One region of the Erwinia papayae genome, then DNA from elsewhere that is predicted to be linked to it. Evidence: predicted binding sites of a transcription regulator. Region 1 holds the regulator's gene; each other region holds the start of a gene.
What was found. The regulator PurR, encoded in region 1, represses purine synthesis genes. The targets are predictions, from matches to a motif close to CANGCAAACGTTTGCNTG.
Positions count from the first base shown of each region.

Region 2: gcvT (glycine cleavage system aminomethyltransferase GcvT) is a predicted target of PurR. The motif match lies at 1,757-1,774, and genes of this name have one in related genera.
Region 3: AC3RPL_RS12375 (amino acid aminotransferase) is a predicted target of PurR. The motif match lies at 1,554-1,571, and genes of this name have one in related genera.
Region 4: serA (phosphoglycerate dehydrogenase) is a predicted target of PurR. The motif match lies at 1,349-1,366, and genes of this name have one in related genera.

Region 1 covers NZ_JBZCHT010000009.1:1,202,810-1,205,968, forward strand. The annotation lists gene AC3RPL_RS10530 (C40 family peptidase) at 34-840, shown strand; gene cydH (cytochrome bd-I oxidase subunit CydH) at 880-969, opposite strand; gene purR (HTH-type transcriptional repressor PurR) at 1,251-2,276, shown strand; gene punR (DNA-binding transcriptional activator PunR) at 2,382-3,159, opposite strand, start outside.
Region 2 covers NZ_JBZCHT010000002.1:287,032-290,190, forward strand. The annotation lists gene gcvP (aminomethyl-transferring glycine dehydrogenase) at 1-138, opposite strand, end outside; gene gcvH (glycine cleavage system protein GcvH) at 162-548, opposite strand; gene gcvT (glycine cleavage system aminomethyltransferase GcvT) at 620-1,714, opposite strand; gene ubiI (FAD-dependent 2-octaprenylphenol hydroxylase) at 2,347-3,159, opposite strand, start outside.
Region 3 covers NZ_JBZCHT010000009.1:1,592,326-1,595,484, reverse strand. The annotation lists gene AC3RPL_RS12380 (MBL fold metallo-hydrolase) at 1-153, shown strand, start outside; gene AC3RPL_RS12375 (amino acid aminotransferase) at 298-1,488, opposite strand; gene ompF (porin OmpF) at 1,673-2,788, opposite strand; gene asnS (asparagine--tRNA ligase) at 3,089-3,159, opposite strand, start outside.
Region 4 covers NZ_JBZCHT010000002.1:294,707-297,865, reverse strand. The annotation lists gene AC3RPL_RS01370 (LysR family transcriptional regulator ArgP) at 1-318, opposite strand, end outside; gene rpiA (ribose-5-phosphate isomerase RpiA) at 513-1,172, shown strand; gene serA (phosphoglycerate dehydrogenase) at 1,448-2,683, shown strand; gene AC3RPL_RS01355 (5-formyltetrahydrofolate cyclo-ligase) at 2,738-3,159, opposite strand, start outside.

The sequences.
Region 1 (3,159 bases):
CCCCGGCGGGAGCATAAACTGCTAACGGTAACGATGCGTTTACTCATCACGCTTATCATGCTGGCTACAGCTCAGCTGTTTTTCAATATGGCGCACGCATCGCCCCATACCCCTGTTAATGCTAATCACCACAAAACTGACAGCAACACCACGGCACGAGAAGATGAACGGCGTAAGCGACGTCCGGTGAAAAGCAGTTCCAGCAAAGTAAAAGAAGTCAGTAGCAAAAAATCCCGTCTGACTGCGGTCAATAAATTCAAACTAAAAAAACGCAATACCGTCAGGGTAAATGTAACAACCGCATCAGTTAAAGAAACATTGCCGGTGTATAAAAGACGATATGGGCGCCATCACGGCAATACGGTAGTGCAGCCGGATGAGATGGCTTACAGTGTTGCCCCGCTGAAGCTCAGCAGAGCACACCGCGCCCGCTACCAGAAAGCACGTGAAACGGCGATGAACAAACTGATGGGCCAGCTGGGTAAACCTTATCAGTGGGGCGGAACATCGCCGAAAACCGGTTTCGATTGCAGCGGTCTGGTCTGGTACGCTTATAAAGATCTGGTGAAATTCAAAATTCCACGCACGGCCAATGAGATGTACCATCTGCGCGATGCGGCTTCGATCAGACGTGACGATCTCGAAAAAGGCGATCTGGTTTTTTTTCGTATAAATGGCCGCGGTACTGCCGATCATGTTGGGGTTTATCTGGGTAATGGTAAATTTATTCAGTCGCCGCGAACCGGCAAAGATATTCAGGTCAGCGCACTAAGCGAAGATTACTGGCAACGCCACTATATTGGTGCACGCCGGATGATGACGCCAAAAACTATTCGCTGATTCACTCTCAAGGCCGTTCCGGGGAGCGGCCTTATTTTTTCAGTGCAGCACTGCGGTGAAGCTGAATGCAACAATCATCAGTAAAGCGCCGATGGTTGTCAGTAGTGAAAATTTAAGATTGGTATCCATCTGTTACCCTCGATAACCACAGCGTTTATGGCGTCATTGATTTTCCCATAGTTGCCAGTAAAAATCTCGTTTTCTCTGCTCAGGCTTGTTAGAATTCTTACGCATTACTTCAGGTCACCGTATCGTTCATATTCATTTTCTGGCACAGACCTTTTCCCTTTCTGATGTCTCCGCAAGACACCGTATAGCTTTGTTAACAGACATCAGGTTTTTGTATTTGAAGCAATCGTTTAACAAACTAATTATCAGTAAGTTACGAGATATCCAGGAGTAGCGAGTTAATGGCAACAATAAAAGATGTGGCCAGACGTGCGGGCGTATCAACCACCACCGTTTCCCACGTTATTAATAAAACCCGCTTTGTCGCTGAAGAAACGCGAGAAGCCGTGTGGAGTGCCATCAAAGAATTACATTACTCTCCCAGTGCAGTCGCCCGCAGCCTGAAGGTGAATAACACTAAAACCATAGGCCTGTTAGCCACCTCAAGCGAAGCGCCCTACTTTGCTGAGATTATTGAGGCGGTAGAAAATTGCTGCTTTGAGAAAGGCTATACCCTGATTTTAGGTAATGCCCATAATGACCTGCAAAAACAGCAGGCCTATCTCTCTATGATGGCGCAGAAGCGGGTAGATGGTCTGTTGGTCATGTGTTCTGAATATCCTGCGCCGTTAATTACCTTACTGGAAGAGAGTCGTCATATTCCAATGGTAGTGATGGACTGGGGCGAATCGCGCGGCGATTTTACCGATACCGTACTGGATAATGCCTTTGAAGGCGGCTACCTGGCAGGCCGCTATCTGATCGACCGTGGTCACCGCGACATCGGAGTGATCCCCGGTCAGATGGAACGGAATACCGGAGGTGGACGCCATGCTGGATTCCTTAAAGCCCTTGCTGAAGCGGATATTCCGTTACGGGAAGAGTGGCTGGTTCAGGGTGATTTTGAGCCGGAATCCGGCTACCACGCTATGCAGCAAATCCTCTCACAAAAACAGCGCCCCAGTGCAGTGTTCTGTGGCGGTGACATTATGGCAATGGGAGCGATATGCGCAGCAGATGAAATGGGGCTGCGTGTCCCACAGGATATTTCGGTGATCGGGTATGATAATGTGCGTAACGCTCGTTTTTTTGCTCCTTCACTGACCACGATTCATCAGCCTAAGGAACAGCTGGGTGAAACCGCTTTTGCTATGCTGCTGGATCGTATAACCAGCAAACGTGAAGAACCACAAACAATTGAAGTGCACCCCACACTGATTGAACGTCGCTCGGTGGCTGATGGTCCTTTCAGGAAACACCGGCAATAATTCTTATACCGCCTCTGATGTCAGGGGCGGCCGCTTCACCAGCCACAGCTCTGACGTACAGAGCAGCGCCTGAACAGTAAAAACGGACATGGCAGACCGGTGGGTTTATATCTCTTCCGCAAGCCATTCGCTGTTCAAGGTGTCGGTATCTCCCAGATAATCCAGTAGCCAGCTCAACGCAGGTGAGGCCGTTTGTTCTGACCAACTCACACAGCAGGGGCTGTCAGGAAAAACCGTTTCCAGCTGCAAAACTTTGAGTGCTCCCCTGCTTATAAGGGGGCGCGAAAGATGCGCAGGCACCATTCCCACACATAATCCGGATAACAGACAGTCAATGCCGCTTTCCCAGTCTGGCACCACCATCCGGCGCTGATTATCCAGGGTCCAGGTCGTTCTTCTGGTTAGAGAACGGGAGGTGTCCTCCAGACCGAGAGAAGGCCATGCACGTATGCTCTCCTCACTGACCGGCCCCTGAAGCTGAGCAAGGGGGTGCCCGGCCTCTACCACGCAATGCCAGCCAAGCATTCCCATGCTGCGAAAAGCAAAACGTCCACCAACCGGAATAGCCTGAGTTGCCCCAATCGCCACATCCACCCGCCCATCTGCCAGCGCATCCCAGACACCATTAAATACTTCTGCTGACAGATGCAGTTCCATGTCGGGAAAATGTCGATAGAAATCAATCACCAGCTGCCGGGTTCTGGCTGGTTTGACAATGCAGTCCACGGCAATATTAATCTGACCGCGCCAGCCGTTGGCCACCTGCTGGCACTGACGTCGGGTGGCAAGCATTTTTTTGATAACAGCTCGTCCTTCCCTGACAAAAAAATGCCCTGCATCGGTCAGCACGACGTCGCGGTGACGTCTGACAAAGAGGGCGACA
Region 2 (3,159 bases), on a different contig from region 1:
CACAATCGAGGCGATTAGCCCGGAAAGAGAATGGGCACCGATAGCATTTAACATCGCCTCCTGCTGCTGCGAAGAGGGGCCGATATGGCGCTCAGTAAACGCACCGGTGTGTTCTAACTGGCTGAGAGTCTGGGTCATTGCTAACAAATCCTGATTACGGGTTATTCGTCAATGCTGGCTTTATAGGCATCCGCATCCAGCAGTGAATCCAGTTCGGATTCATCGCTGGCTTTAATACGGAACAGCCAGCCGTCTTCATAAGGCGCGCTGTTGACCCGTTCCGGTTCTCCGTCCAGCACGTCGTTTACCGCCACCACTTCACCGCTAATCGGGGCGTAAATATCTGACGCAGCTTTCACTGATTCTGCCACTGCGCAGTCATCGCCCTGGCTCCAACTGCTGCCCACGTCAGGCAGGTCGACGAACACCATGTCGCCCAACAGTTCCTGTGCGTGTTCCGTGATCCCCACGGTGTAGGTCCCGTCTGCTTCTTTACGCACCCATTCGTGGCTGTCACGATATTTCAATTCACCTGGCACATTGCTCATCGCCCACTCTCCTGAACGTTATTATTTAAAGGCATACGCTCTGACAGCGCATGGCCTGGCTTGCAAGTCTGTTATACGACCGGTTTACCGGCACGCACGAAAATTGGTTTGGTTACGCGAACGGGCATTTCACGGTTGCGGATCTGTACAATGGCGGTTTCGCCAATACCCGCCGGAACGCGAGCCAGCGCAATGCTGTACCCCAGGGTTGGCGAGAAAGAGCCACTGGTAATGACGCCTTGCTGAAGATTGCCCTGCGCATCGGTGAAGCGCACCGGCAGTTCATTCCGCAGTACGCCTTTTTCAGTCATCATCAGACCGACCAGTTGTTCAGTGCCTTTTTCACGCTGCGCGGTAAGCGCTTCACGGCCGATAAAGTCACGCTCCTGTGGCTGCCATGCCACCGTCCAGCCCATATTGGCAGCCAGCGGAGAAACCCCTTCATCCATCTCCTGACCGTACAGATTCATCCCGGCTTCAAGGCGCAACGTGTCGCGCGCTCCGAGCCCGGCAGGTTTCACGCCTGCCGCCACCAGCTTTTGCCAGAATTCAGCCGCCTGCTGGTTTGGCAGGGCAATTTCATAACCCGCTTCACCGGTATATCCCGTGGTAGCAATAAACAGGTCGCCGGTCTCTACACCAAAGAAAGGTTTCATTCCGGCCACGGCCTGACATTGTGTCTCGTCAAACAGGCTTTGTGCTTTAGCCTGGGCATTCGGCCCCTGCACGGCAATCAGCGACAGATCGTCCCGCTCGTGAATCTGAACGCCATAAGGTTCAGCATGTTCACTAATCCACGCCAGATCCTTCTCACGGGTAGCTGAGTTGACCACCAGGCGAAAAAATTCTTCGTTGATAAAGTAAACAATCAGATCGTCAATGACGCCAGCGGAAGCATTGAGCATGGCGGTGTAGAGGGCCTTACCCGGTTGGGTCAGTTTGGCAACATCGTTGGCAAGAAGGTAACGCAGAAAGTCGCGGGTACGCGGCCCATGCAAATCGACGATGGTCATGTGCGAGACGTCAAACATCCCGGCATCAGTGCGTACCGCGTGGTGTTCATCGATCTGTGAGCCATAGTGCAGTGGCATCATCCAGCCATGAAAGTCCACCATACGTGCGCCTGCAACCTGGTGTTGTTCAAACAAGGGAGTCTGCTGAGTCATATCGATTCCTGTTCTGATTATTGACGCCTGCACGGCTGGCGCGGCGCAAACGTTACCCTGGGACTGAAGTTACCATCGAATACGGTGATTAACCATAAGTTAAACAGGGTCGAATCATTATGGTGCAACAGAAGGGAAAGATAATTAATCGGAGTTTTTAACTTAAAATATAAATAATCACATTTTTAAATTCTGATTTAGTAGTCTTATTGCAGTTTAAAAGTAGTGAAAAGGTATCTGACAGCTAAAATGACAGCGCGATAAAATCATCTTTGCATGAGGAAATATAATGCGAACAGGGTGGTGAAATTAGAATTTTTCAAATGATGTACCAAAACAGGGCATCACGTTATTCAGGCCTTCAACAGGCAGATGCTGATGATGTTGTCAGATAAGAATAACGGCGAGATGAGGGGGAGATTATACCGTCTGGATAATGCGGTTATTGCCTCCTGGCAGGCAAACCGGCGGGCAGCAGAGGAAGGTAGTTAACGTTGACGGTAAGATGGTGATTGCCGGTCAGGCCATTAGCCCATGTCATCGCTGGAGAAAAGGAATGAACGGAACAGTGAAATATTTTCCGTTCATTTCCGCTGGTTGCAGGATGGGCATAAATGCTGGAGCAATGAAGATTAATGCAGCCATTCCGGCAGGTCGTTAAGCCCCATCGCCTGCTTCAGCAAACGAGGTTTCACCCCCGGAAGTTTGTCGGCCAGGCTGAGTCCAACGTCACGAAGCAGTTTCTTTGCCGGATGGTTGCCATCAAACAGCTCGCGGAAGCCCTGCATTCCAGCCAGCATCATCGCCGCGCTGTATTTGCGGCGACGCTCATACCGACGCAGATAAAGGTGCTGACCAATGTCTTTGCCCTGCTGATGCAGACGTTTCAGTTCACCAACCAGTTCTGCTGCATCCATAAAACCAAGATTCACTCCCTGCCCTGCCAGTGGGTGAATGGTATGTGCGGCATCACCCACCAGCGCCAGACGATGAGTGGCGAAACTGCGGGCAAAGCGTGCCATCAGGGGAAAGGTTTCCCGCTCACTTTCCAGCGTACACAAACCGAGACGCAGATCGGAAAGCACCGACAGTTGCTGGTTGAATACCTCTGCCGGCATTGACTGAAGCCGCGCGGCTTCCTGAGGCGGCAGTGACCAGACGATGGAACAGAGATGCGGGTCGCTGAGCGGCAGAAAAGCCAGAATGCCTTCACCGTGGAAAACCTGACGTGCAACCGCACCATGTGGCTGTCGGGTGCGTATGTTTGCCACCAGCGCATGGTGTTCATAGTCATGAAATGTCAGCGGAATATCCGCCTTGTTGCGCAGCCATGAGTTTGCACCGTCAGCGGCCACCAGAAGCCTGGCTCCAATCATGGTGCCGTCATTCAACGTCACAAAGGCTTCGTTATCGCCAAAAGCCACCTGTTGCAGTTGTGCGCCCGG
Region 3 (3,159 bases), 390 kb from region 1:
CGAACCGATTTTCCTCAGGGAAGCCACAGCGATCTTATTGCTGCGATTAAAGAAAAATTATTGCCGCTAGGTGATGATGTTACTTTTGTGCCGGGGCATGGCCCTGTTTCCACTCTCGGGCGTGAGAGGATCTCTAATCCATTTTTGCAGTAAGAGGTGGCAATAAAAAAGCCTGCTAATCAGCAGGCTTTTTTATTGCTGGTTACCGCTCCTGTTAACGAGAGGGGTAACGTTTGAAAAACACCGTCAGGCTTTATTCAACCGGGCGCTTCCTTTCAACGATGACTGAAAAGGATATTACAGAACGGCGACAATCGCCTCACAAAGCGGGGCCATATTATCCGGCGTCATACCTGCTACGTTAACACGACCTGAATTCACCGCGTACACACCGTAATCTTCCCGCAGTCGCACGACCTGGTCTTTGGTTAATCCGCTGAATGAAAACATGCCGTTCTGATTAATAATAAAACTGAAGTCGCCTTTTGCGCCCTTCTCCTGGAGCGTATTTACAAACAGCTGGCGCATACGATGAATACGCTGGCGCATGTCAGTGAGTTCCTGTTCCCAGATAGCACGCAGAGCAGGATTGCTGAGAATGGTCGCTACCACTGCTGCACCATGAGCCGGAGGATTAGAGTAGTTGGCGCGAATAGTCGCTTTTACCTGACTGAAGGCGGTATCAGCAATGCTTGATTCGCTGGCGACAAGCGTGAATGCCCCGACACGCTCGTTGTACAGACCGAAATTTTTTGAGTAAGAGCTGGCGACAAGCAGCTCCTGATGGCTGGCGGCGAAAATGCGCAGGCCTTCTGCATCCTCTTCCAGACCGCGGGCAAAGCCCTGGTAAGCAAAATCAAATAAAGGCAACCAGCCTTTCTTCAAAGACATCTCGGCCAGCTGTGACCACTGCTGGGCATCAGGATCAATGCCGGTGGGGTTATGGCAGCAGCCATGAAACACCACAATATCACCGGCGGCGGCGGCTGAGAGGGCATTCAGCATGCCAGTGAAATCCAGCGAATGACTGGCTGCATCATAATACTGGTATTCGCAAACTTCCAGACCGGCAGATTCGAAGACATTTTTATGGTTTGGCCAGCTGGGATTACTGACCCAGATGCGTCTGGCACTGGTCTGTGTGGCAATAAAATCAGCGGCGACGCGCAAAGCTCCGGTGCCACCTGGTGTTTGTGCCGTGCGGGCGCGTTCAGATTCGATAAGCGGGCTTTCTGCACCAAACAATAAGGCCTGCGTGCAGCGGGCAAAATCGGCCAGACCGTCAATGCTCAGATAGTTTTTTGTGTTCTCGTTTTCCAGCAGATACTGTTCAGCTTTTTTCACGCTGGTCAGCACCGGTGTTTTGCCGGTTTCATCTTTGTAGACGCCAATACCAAGGTTAATTTTATTTGGGCGGTCATCGGCGCGGAAGAGGTCGGCTAAGCCAAGAATAGGATCTGCGGGGGCAGCTGCAATGCGTTCAAACATAGTCGAAGTCCGTTAACTTAAACTGAAGCGAAATGAGCACTCAGGTTACCGCCACGGCGCACAAATTGCCAACCGTTTGCGCTAAATAAAGGGATGCAAAAGCGGGGAGTAAATCAAAGAAAACAAAAACGGGGCCAGAGGCCCCGTTTGAAATCAGCTCAGGAGAGTGCTCCCGTCTGAAAACTTAGAACTGGTATACCAGACCTACAGCAACAGTGTCGCCGCTACCCAATCCCAAAGCATTGTTATCATTCAGCTGGTTGATAATGTAGTCAACATAGGTAGACATGTTTTTGTTGAAGTAGTAAGTAGCACCCACTTCAAAATATTTAACCAGGTCGACATCGCCAATTCCTTCAATATCTTTGCCTTTGGTCTGAACGTAAGCAACAGAAGGACGGAGCCCGAAATCGAATTGATATTGCGCAACCAGCTCAATATCCTGAGTTTTGTTAGCAAAACCAGGTGTTGCATCATTACTTGCGGTGCGCAAGTTGTTGTTAGAGATAGGCGTTGCATTACGTCCTTCAGCATATGAAGCTGCAAGGTATACGTTATTCGCATCATATTTGACGGCAGTTGCCCAAAACTCAGCCCGGTCACCTTTGCCATACACGGCTGTATTCTGAGTGTCAGTGCGATCCTGTGAGCTGTATGCACCGACAATACCTACCCCAATTGGTGAGGTGTAAGACGTAGATACAGCGTATCCGTCACCATTTTGTCTTTGCAGATCAGAACGAGTGTTTGCAGAAGACTCGTCGTTTTTCCCCTGATACTGCACAGCAAAGTCCCAGCCATCAACCATTCCAAAGAAATTGGTGTTACGATAAGTCAATACGCCAGTGGTACGTCCAGTCATAGTATCGGAGTTGCTGAAATCACCACCGAATTCTGGCAGCATATCAGTCCAGGCCAGCGCATCATAGCCCACAGCATAGTTGCGACCATAATCGATTGAACCATAATCTTTAAGTTTCAGGCCAGCAAAGCCAAGACGGGTTTTGTTACCGTTCTGTGCATCACTTCCTTCAGAGTTGTTAGCCTGGAAGTTATATTCCCATTGACCGTAACCGGTTAACTGATCGTTAATTTGGGTTTCACCTTTGAAGCCAAAACGAGCGTACGATTTATCTCCGTCACCTGAATAGCCATCACTATCTGAAAAATAGTGCAGACCCACAGCCTTGCCATAGAGATCCAGCTTGTTGCCATTTTTATTGTAAACTTCGGCGGCATTAGCTGCGCCTGCTGCTAACAGGGCAGGGATCACCAGTGCCAGAATGTTGCGCTTCATCATTTTTTATTACCCTCATTGGAGTTATTCGGACACCTGCCACTGCCGTCAATAATTCTTTACAGAACTCTGAAGCGAGTTTGGTGTCATTCTGTGTCTGCACGCATCTTTCCATTCGCTGAGCGGTTAATCTAGCCCGAAAATGCTACTAATACCCTATTCTGGTTTCTGGATGAAAAAATGTATTACAAAATGTAATTTTTAGGGAGCTTTGTGAACCAACTCATAATTTACAAAAATAAAAAAGGCCAGCGAAGCTGACCTTTAATATGTATATGAATTTCTTATATATAATGCAGATTATCAGAAACTGGCATTACGCGGCGTACGAGGGAAGGCGATAACATCTCTTACATTTTGTACGCCAGTGACAT
Region 4 (3,159 bases), on a different contig from region 1:
TAACCAGGTAGCAAGACTGTCGGCGTTGACCGCCAGTGACAGCAGCAGGGGCGTGGTGCCGCCATTTTCATCCCCCAGCCACTCTTCTTCCAGTAGCTCAACCTGATGCAGTAAAGCCAGCAACTTTTGTCCCTGTTCCGTCGGACGAGGTGGAACGGTGCGTACCAGCAGCGGCTGGCCAAACATATTTTCAAGCTGCTTGATACGCTGAGAAACGGCTGACTGGGTGATACACAGCTTTTGTGCGGCACGTTCAAAACCACGTTCACGGATCACTGCATCCAGCGCCTGAAGCGTTCGATAATCCGGGCGTTTCATTAGTTGCTTCAACTCTCTTTCAGGTGTGGAACCAGCACTATGCCACAGATTACTCACTTTGGGCTGTACAACATGAACTTATCAGAGCAACGCTTTGTGGGCCCGACCGCAAAGCGTCAACAAATGCTGCATGACAGGGGTGGGGTTGCTTTATACTGTCGCCTCTCTAAAGCCGCACGGATTGTAAAAATATCATGACGCAGGATGAACTGAAAAAAGCCGTTGGCTGGGCGGCGCTGGACTATGTTAAACCCGGCACCGTGGTTGGGGTGGGAACAGGGTCAACCGCCTCGCATTTTATTGATGCGCTTGCCACCATGCGACATCAGATTGAGGGGGCCGTTTCCAGCTCAGAGGCGTCAACCCTTAAGCTGAAAAGCCTGGGGATTCAGGTTTTTGATTTCAACGAAGTAGATGCACTGTCGGTCTATGTTGATGGCGCAGATGAAATTAATGGTCAGATGCAGATGATCAAAGGCGGCGGCGCAGCGCTGACCCGTGAAAAAATCATCGCGGCGGTGGCTGATAAATTTGTCTGTATTGTTGATCAATCCAAACAGGTGGACGTTCTGGGTAAATTTCCGCTGCCGGTGGAAGTTATTCCTATGGCCCGCAGCTATATTGCGCGAGAACTGGTGAAACTGGGAGGGCTGCCAGAGTATCGTCAGCATGTGGTAACCGACAACGGCAATATTATTCTTGATGTACACAATTTGCAGATTCTGGATGCTGTTGCGCTGGAAAAATCGATTAACGCACTTGCTGGCGTGGTGACCGTCGGTCTGTTCGCTGCTCGTGGGGCAGATGTTGCGCTGGTTGGCACAGCATCGGGCGTGAAAACCATTGTAAAATGATCTTGCTGGCCTGACAGCGCTTAATTTCTGCAAAAAAACATCTTTTCTTTTGTGGCTGAGATTTGGTGACTTATGTCACAAAATAACGTCCGGGAGGGTGTTCCTGCTAAGGATGTTTGCCACGTCCTGATTATCTGTCGATTTTTGCAGGCCCAAAGCTCTCACCTGATGTCTGGCAGGCAATCGTTTGTATTGCTGCGGCGTAAATTTTGATATTTTGACATAAGGCTTAACTATATCAGCCACATCTGAAGTCTGCTAAATAGGATCGGGAAATGGCAAAAGTATCACTGGAGAAAGACAAGATTAAATTCCTGTTGGTGGAGGGCGTGCACCAGAGCGCAGTAGATAATCTGCGGGCATCTGGCTATACCAACATCGAATTTCATAAAGGCGCACTGGATAGCGAAACATTAAAAGAGTCGATCCGTGACGCGCATTTTATCGGTATCCGCTCGCGCACTCATCTGAGCGAAGAGATTTTCGCGGCGGCAGAAAAGCTGGTTGCGGTGGGGTGTTTCTGTATCGGCACCAACCAGGTAGATCTTGCTGCGGCAGAGAAACGCGGGATCCCGGTTTTTAACGCACCTTTCTCCAATACCCGATCGGTAGCAGAACTGGTTATCGGTGAGCTGTTATTGATGCTGCGCGGTGTACCGGCAGCCAATGCCAAAGCCCATCGTGGCGTGTGGAACAAACTGGCGGTAGGGTCGTTTGAGGCGCGTGGTAAAAAGCTGGGCATCATCGGCTATGGTCATATTGGTATGCAACTTGGTGTGCTGGCGGAAAGCCTGGGGATGCATGTTTACTTTTATGACATTGAGAACAAATTGCCGTTAGGCAATGCGACTCAGGTAACGCATCTGTCCGATCTGTTAAACATGAGTGATGTGGTCAGCCTGCATGTGCCGGAAACCCTCTCGACGCAGAACATGATGGGAGCGCAGGAGCTGGCGATGATGAAGCCGGGTTCACTGTTGATCAACGCTTCGCGCGGTACGGTGGTCGATATTCCTGCCTTGTGCAAAGTGCTGGCTGATAAACACCTGGCCGGCGCGGCTATCGACGTTTTCCCTGAAGAGCCTGCGACTAACAGCGACCCGTTCAATTCACCGCTGTGTGAATTTGATAACGTGATCCTGACGCCGCACATTGGTGGGTCCACCCAGGAAGCTCAGGAAAATATAGGTATTGAAGTTGCCGGTAAGTTGGCAAAATATTCCGATAACGGCTCAACGCTGTCAGCGGTTAACTTCCCGGAAGTTTCATTACCTATGCACGGCGACCAGAGTCGTCTGCTGCATATTCATGAGAACCGCCCTGGCGTGCTGACTGCCATCAACAATATTTTTGCCGGACAGGGCATTAACATCTCCGCACAGTATCTGCAAACCACCCCATCGATGGGCTATGTGGTCATTGATATTGATGCGCCGCAGGATGTGGCGAATACGGCACTTCAGCTGATGAAATCTATTCCCGGAACGATTCGCGCCCGACTGCTTTACTGAGTCTGGCTTCAGAGTGTAAAAGGGCGACGCAGGTTCGCCCTTTTTTATGCTCTTTTACCAGTGCCAGATTTTTGAGGGGGTAATCATCACCGGTAAAGGCACATCCCACTCTGCTACCGGTAGCTGCTCCACCTGCTGACAATCATGGGCCAGCCCGACAGGCAGAAAGCCATGCTGTTGCCAGTTCTGTAGGGTCCGGTCATAAAAGCCGCCGCCCATGCCCAGGCGCTGTCCATGGGTATCAAATGCCACCAAAGGCACCATCACCACATCCAGCTCATTCAGTGTGACCAGGTTACGAATGTCCAGCACTGGCTCAGGAATATTCAGACGGTTACGTATCAGAGGTGTGGTGGATTGGTAACGAATAAACAGCAACTGACCGGCGGAGAAAGGATGAAGAACAGGCAGGTAAACTTCCTGCTGGCGTTGCCATAATCGCTCAATCAGGGGGTAAGTATTAAGCTCGCCATCAA